DNA from 2 places in the Pseudomonas sp. C2.3V genome. Region 1 is predicted to be linked to the other one. Evidence: riboswitches for the same ligand, from Rfam matches in the RefSeq annotation. Region 1 holds a riboswitch; the other holds the start of a gene.
The links. A riboswitch is a leader RNA that binds a small molecule or an ion and turns the genes downstream of it on or off. The one in region 1 is predicted to bind manganese.
Positions count from the first base shown of each region.

Region 2: linked by a shared signal. The riboswitch ahead of mntP (manganese efflux pump MntP) and the one ahead of AC4LF3_RS16045 (TMEM165/GDT1 family protein) in region 1 are both predicted to bind manganese.

Region 1 is NZ_JBZUBN010000001.1:3,356,500-3,359,908, forward strand. Features, by position in the region: gene AC4LF3_RS16035 (2-hydroxyacid dehydrogenase) at 1-438, shown strand, start outside; gene AC4LF3_RS16040 (methyltransferase) at 467-1,462, shown strand; yybP-ykoY riboswitch at 1,519-1,685, shown strand; gene AC4LF3_RS16045 (TMEM165/GDT1 family protein) at 1,702-2,286, shown strand; gene AC4LF3_RS16050 (M48 family metallopeptidase) at 2,359-3,180, opposite strand; gene AC4LF3_RS16055 (SOS response-associated peptidase) at 3,298-3,409, opposite strand, start outside.
Region 2 is NZ_JBZUBN010000002.1:542,382-545,790, forward strand. Features, by position in the region: gene AC4LF3_RS22260 (esterase-like activity of phytase family protein) at 1-939, opposite strand, end outside; yybP-ykoY riboswitch at 1,233-1,397, shown strand; gene mntP (manganese efflux pump MntP) at 1,407-1,979, shown strand; gene AC4LF3_RS22270 (hypothetical protein) at 2,125-2,454, opposite strand; gene AC4LF3_RS22275 (acetolactate synthase large subunit) at 2,886-3,409, opposite strand, start outside.

The DNA.
Region 1 (3,409 bases):
CGTATCCTGCTGGGTCAGTTGCCTGGACGGCCAGTGCGCGAAGGCTACATACCGCTGGAAGCGCTACTGCCCCAGGTAGACGCGTTGAGCCTGCATTGCCCCCTTACCGACGCCACGCGCAACCTGATCGATGCTCCGCAACTGGCTGCCATGAAGCCCACCGCTTTTCTGATCAATACGGCTCGAGGCGGTATCGTGAACGAACAGGCATTGGCCGACTGCCTGCGGAGCGGTCATCTGGGAGGCGCCGCCACGGACGTCCTCACCCAGGAGCCGCCAAAAGACGGAAATACCCTGCTCGCCCACGACATTCCCAGGCTTATCGTGACGCCTCATAATGCATGGGGAAGCCGGGAGGCTCGCCAGCGGATCATCGGTCAGCTGACCGATAACGCAACCGCCTTTTTTGCGGACGCGCCGACTCGCACGGTCTGCTAAGCTTCGCGCTTTTTTACCGAGGACGCCCATGGATCCACGCAGCGAAGTCCTGCTCCGTCAGCCCGAGCATTTTCAAGGCCGAACCTTGCTGGCAGGATTACCTGCAGATGATCTATTGAGCCGCCTCCCGGAGGCACATGGCTGGACCTGGCATGCAGGCGATGAGGCCTATTTCCAGGCTCGCTTTCCCGGGAGAGTCGACTTCGGAACCTCTACACCTGCTCAGCCATACGATACCGCCGTACTGTTCCTGCCCAAGTCCAGAGAGCTGACGGATTACCTGCTCAGCGTCTTGGCGGCCATGGTCCCTCAAGGGGCACTGTATGTGGTAGGCGAAAAGCGGGGTGGAATCGAGCGGGCTGCCAAACAGCTGGCTCTGCTGGGCGCCGCCAGCAAGCTGGACAATGCTCGGCACTGTCAGTTGTGGAAGGTCTCACATCCCGAGGCAGCCCCCGTCATGCTGCATGAGCGGGCCGAGCGCTTCGAGCTGGATGTTGCCGGTTCAATGCTTCATGTAGTCAGCCTGCCAGGTGTGTTCAGCCACGGGCGGCTCGACAAGGGGAGCGCCCTTCTGCTCGAACACCTCGATAATCTACCTGCTGGTGCGCTGCTGGATTTCGGATGCGGCGCAGGTGTAGTAGGTGCATCGCTCAAACAGCGCTATCCCCACAATGACCTTCATATGCTCGACGTGGATGCGTTTGCGGTAGAGAGTAGCCGCCTGACCTTGGCTGCCAACAGGCTGAACGGCACCGTATTGGCTGGCGACGGTATCGCTGCGGCACCCATTGGGCTGGCCGCCATTATCAGCAACCCGCCGTTTCACCAGGGCGTACACACTCATTATCAAGCCAGCGAGACCCTGCTACGCGAAGCCGTCCATCACCTGCGCCCAGGCGGCGAGCTGCGCATTGTTGCCAACAGCTTTCTCAGGTATCCCCCGCTGATCGAGCAATATCTGGGGCCCTGCAAGGTGTTAGCAGAGCGTGACGGCTTTCGTATCTACCAGGCCTTCCGCCGCTGATAGAGACAGCGTATCGCTCTTTTGAATTGCACCTGCCTGGATGTTTGGGCAGAATGCGCGCCGTCCTAGGGGAGTAGTCTCTGGCCATCAGCGCCAGGCGTCCGTCAACATACTTGGTCCTCGACCATGGCGTTCGCGACCTGCGGGTTTGACAAGACCTATGACATGCAGCCTTTACCCGGGGTGGGAAGGCATGCATGTCATTTGTCTAATTAATGCCCGCCCCTTTTGGAAACCTGATGGAATCCCTGTTAGTCCCTACGCTGGTCGTCGCCCTTGCAGAAATAGGTGACAAGACTCAGCTGCTTGCTCTGCTGCTGGCTGCCCGATTTCGTAAGCCCTGGCCTATCATCATGGGAATGGTGGCTTCGACGCTGGCCAACCACTTTGTTGCCGGCGCCGTTGGCAGCTGGGTCAGCCGCTTCTTCAGCGAGACGGCCCTGAGTTGGATTCTGGCGATTTCATTTGTAGCCGTCGCCCTCTGGACGCTGATCCCGGACAAGCTGGACGAAGATGAGGCATCAGGCCTTAAAAAGAGCTATGGACCTTTCCTGACAACGCTGGTGGCGTTCTTCCTGGCGGAAATGGGAGACAAGACACAAGTCGCCACGGTGATGCTGGCGGCCCAATACCCTCATTTCATTCTGGTCGTCATGGGCACGACACTGGGCATGCTTGTGGCCAACGTACCCGTTGTACTCGCAGGAAACTTTGCCGCTGACCGGTTGCCATTGGTGTTGATCCGCCGACTTGCCGCTACAGCATTCGGCATTCTGGCTCTCGCGGCGGCTTATCACGCGCTTGAGCTAAGCGGTATGTTCTAATTATTCCTTTCTGAGCATAAAAAAGCCCCGGCTATCAGCAGCCGGGGCTTCTGGTTCTCGATAGCCGACCTGTCACGACTTACGGCTGGCCTCATAGAACGGCATGACCTTGGGAATGGCAGCCTCCAGATTGCTCATCCGCTTGTCATCGGACGGGTGGGTGCTGAGTATCTCTGGTGACTGGTTACCATTACTCAGCCTGGCCATCTTCTGCCAGAGCGTCACGGCGGCATTGGGGTTATAGCCCGAGCGCGCGGCCAGTTCGAGCCCGATGAGATCTGCCTCGTTCTCGTTGGAACGGCTGAACGGCAAAGTCAGACTAACCTGGGTAACCTGATCCGCCACCTGCATACCACCCTGACCAATACCCAGCAGCGCCCCGCCGATATTCTGACCCATCTCGATGGCATAGGCGCGGGACATCTGCTCGCGGCTGTGTTCACGCAGTGCATGGGCAATCTCATGCCCGATCACAGCGGCCAGCTCATCGTCCGTAGGCTTCAGTTGATCAAGCAGGCCGGTATAAACAAAGATTTTTCCACCCGGGCCGCAGTTGGCATTCACTTCATCATTCTGGAGCACGTTGACCTGCCAATCCCAGTTAGCTGCATCCGCCCGCAGCGCAGACGTATGAGCAATCAACTGCTTGGCTATTGCCTGTACTCGCTTGCCCTGAGCCGTATCGTTGGCCAGCTTGCCGGCGTTTTTCGCCTCGGTAACTGTCTTCTGGTACGACTGCGAGTACATCTGGTTGACCTGATCAGCCGACAACATGCTGAACATATACTGCTTACGCTCAACCCCAACAGCATTTCCGCTAGTGGTATTCACCGCCTGACATGCGCTGAGCAGTACTGAAAGCGAAAGACCGACGATGGGTAAAACACGACGCATGACACTCTCCTGATTGCGCGACTGCGCAGATGGTAGGTCGCGCCGCCAGTCTCGACAACTCCTACCGACCAAGCGACGAGTGACACGACTAGCAGTTCGGCATTGCCAGCCCAACGCCTAAAGCGGCGTCAGGCATTCCGGCCCGTCTACCGAGGGATCATTCACAATACCGGCAAGCACTCTCTCACGTAGCGGCATTGAGGGCTTCAGCAGGATCTCATTCAGGACG
Region 2 (3,409 bases), on a different contig from region 1:
ATTATCGTCGATGGCTGTCATGTCCCCAATAGCATTGCCAGCAGCTTGGGTACGATAAAAATAGGTAACGCCAGTGAAGCGCTCATGATCGATGTCGAATTCGTTGATACGCAGCTGGTTGGCCGGATCACCTGTCACCGGTTTTTCCAGTAGGGCATACAATTTGTCACCACGGGGGTTGATAGCCATACCCTCAAACCCGCCCGAGCCGCCCAGGTTGGCTGTGGCCTTTCCTGCCACAACGTCCTTGTTTTCCGGCGCGTAAACGCCCGGAAGTGGGATTTCGCTCCGCAATACGGTTCCTGAGCCGTCTGTCTTGACCAGATAAGGTCCGAACTCATCGCCAAACCACAATGCACAGTTCTTGTCTCGGCGCACGGACTCGACGTCCAGATCAGCACCAGTGATCAGGCGAGAGAACTGAATGGCGGGATCCACTTCGGGATTGGTGCTCTTGTTGTAGTAGTGAGCGTAATCCGCCTGGATAGGCATGGTCAGTTTACGGTTGACATCGTTGAGCGTGATTCGCGACGGCTCGGTAAAGCGAGCCAGAGGCATGCCGGTCAGAGCATTGCTTGCGGTAACCGTACCGGTACCGCCGCGGCGGGTCTTGAAATCAACCCGTGCGCTATACAGACGCAGCAGGGCATCGGCAGAGTTGGCCTGAGTGCCGAAGCCATTGTCTGTCAGGAACAGAAAACTGTTTTCATCAGCGCCTGGCAACACCGCGGAAAACCCCTGTACGGGCTGGCGGCCCTGATAAGGCGGCACAAAGGTGCCATACGGATTTGGACTGATGAACTGGCCAGAAGTAGGCCCATCGGAAAACGTATCAGGTGGCATGACAGCCCAGCCTACCAGCGTGTTATTGGGAGACGCCAGCGCATGAGTGGACAGCGCAGCCGCCAGCGCGACCCAGAGAGGCCGTACTTTTTTCATTGTTATCTTCTCCGTCCAGGAAGTGAGTGCACCGGTCGCAAGCCCATGGCAGCTGCTCCAGTGGTGCTGAGCACAATACGGCGCAAGTGTGTCAGGCATATGGCACCGAGCCGCACGGCTGGCGGTACGTTGACGCCTGTGCCAGAAGGAGAGGTATACGCTGAGGTTATACAGGCTCAAGGTGCGTGAGGCCCTTTCGAGCCTATAAGGTGACGACAAAACATAGCCATGGCTAAAAAGATTAGCTCTATCTATCTGATAGACTTGATAAATTTCTTTGTGTATTGTGGCGGCTTCTTTGGGGAGTAGCCTGCTTTCGAATGCTTCGAAAGTGTTTATGTCAACATTCTCGGCATGCATGCCGTGGCATAAACGACCACCCGGTTGGCGAGACCATTGATATATCTGCGTTCAGGATCGGGCGCGTGGATATGTCATTGGACGTTAGCCCGATCGGTACGGAAATCGTGAATCCAGCTGCTCTCGTCTTACTTGCCTTAGCCATGTCCACGGATGCGTTCGCCGCTGCGGTGGGCAAAGGTGCCAGCCTGCATAAGCCTTGTTTGCGAGAAGCGCTGCGCACCGGAGCGATCTTTGGCACCATCGAGGCCATTACCCCCGTCATTGGCTGGGCTGCCGGCCTTGCAGCTGCTCAGTTTGTACAAGAGTGGGATCACTGGATTGCCTTTACGCTTCTGTTAGGTCTGGGTCTGCGCATGATCTGGTCTGGCGTGAGAGAAGCAGAAGAGGCCGAGGAAAAGCCCACTCAGCACTCGTTCTGGTTGCTCGCCATTACGGCGGTAGCCACCAGTATCGATGCTCTGGCGGTCGGCGTGGGGCTTGCTTTCATCAACGTCAATATCATTGGCGCGGCGCTGGCCATCGGCTTAGCGACCATGATCATGGTGACTATCGGCGTCATGTTGGGGCGCGTGATGGGGGCTGTCATCGGCAAGCGGGCCGAGATCATTGGCGGGGTAGTGCTAATCGGTATCGGCTCGGTCATTCTGCATGAGCATCTGACCGCAGTAACCGGCTGATCCGGCTGGGTGCCGTCCGTAATCGTTGATCAATTACGTCCTGTTTCATGTTTTAAAACCAGAGCGCCTGCGGTAGATGTCTGCAGGCGCTCTGGTGTTCTGGGGAAGCGTTCCTGAGAAGGACTGGCGCTTCCAGGCTGCTTCGTTAACGCTGAACGTTAGGGAAGCGCTGCTTCAGGTAAGTATCCACTTCATTAAAGTCATAGCCCTGCTCTTTGGCCTTAAGAGCAAGGTCTGAGACGCATTTAGGACTTGGCGCATCTGCTGCCTCATCCTTACAGACGTCCGGCTGGGCCTGAGTAATGTATTCGCTGACTGAAGGTCTGGGTTTGACGGCATCGCCATCAAAGGTCTCGGACTTGGGCAGAATGAACTTGTTGACCACGATGGCAAACAGGATTCCCAAGATCGCAAGCGTTATGACATACGTAGCCGTAATGCGTTTACGCTTCGGGACATTCTCTAACTTGCTCAAATCAGCACTCCTTTCTAGAGGGATCGATAACATTGTCCTTCGGTTACGATTTAGTAACCCGCTTGTGACCAGAAGTTCAGCGTTTTGCCGTGCAGGACGTTGATCCGAATCAATAAGGCGTCGGTGTGGGAGTGAGCTAACAGGCCGGGCTGCGGATTTTCAGTGTTTCAGCCTGATAGGTTTTCCACTTATAAAGTGAATATGCTTGTGGATAATTACGGCTAGCCCATATACGGCAAGGGCTGGACAGAGTTGATCATTTTTTGATCAGTTTGAGATTGGGCAGCGGCCAGCAGTAACCGGATCGCTTTGATTCATGAGGCGCCGGCGCGATAGGGTGAAAAGGTGGGGCCATACCCATCCTTCCAGACTCTCAAACCAAACGCCCCCGTTAGTACGGGGGCGTTTGGTTTCATCGGGTACAGTGCTGTTTAGACCTGAGCGCTGCGCTCCTTGATTTCCTGGTGCAGAATGCGGTCGTTTTCGGAGTAATCGACCGGGCAATCGATTACATGTACGCCTGGTGTGTTCACGCAGCGCTCAACCAATGAGGCGAATTCCGCAGCGCTTTCCACCCGATGGCCCTGAGCGCCATAGCTTTCGGCATAACGGACAAAGTCCGGGTTACCGTAGTCCAGACCATAATCTTCAAAGCCCATCTGTGCCTGCTTCCAGCGGATCATGCCGTATCCGTCATCACGCAGAATGATGACCACAAGGTTCATCTTCAGACGTACTGCAGTTTCCAGCTCTTGGCTGTTCATCATGAAGCCGCCGTCGCCGCAGACAGCAACGATAGGCGTCTGTGGATGAACCAGGCGTGCCGCCATGGCAGAAGGCAGTCCCGCACCCATGGTAGCCAGTGCGTTATCCAGCAACACCGTGTTGGGCATGTAGGCCTTATAGTTACGGGCAAACCAGATCTTGTAGATACCGTTATCCAGCGCCACGATAC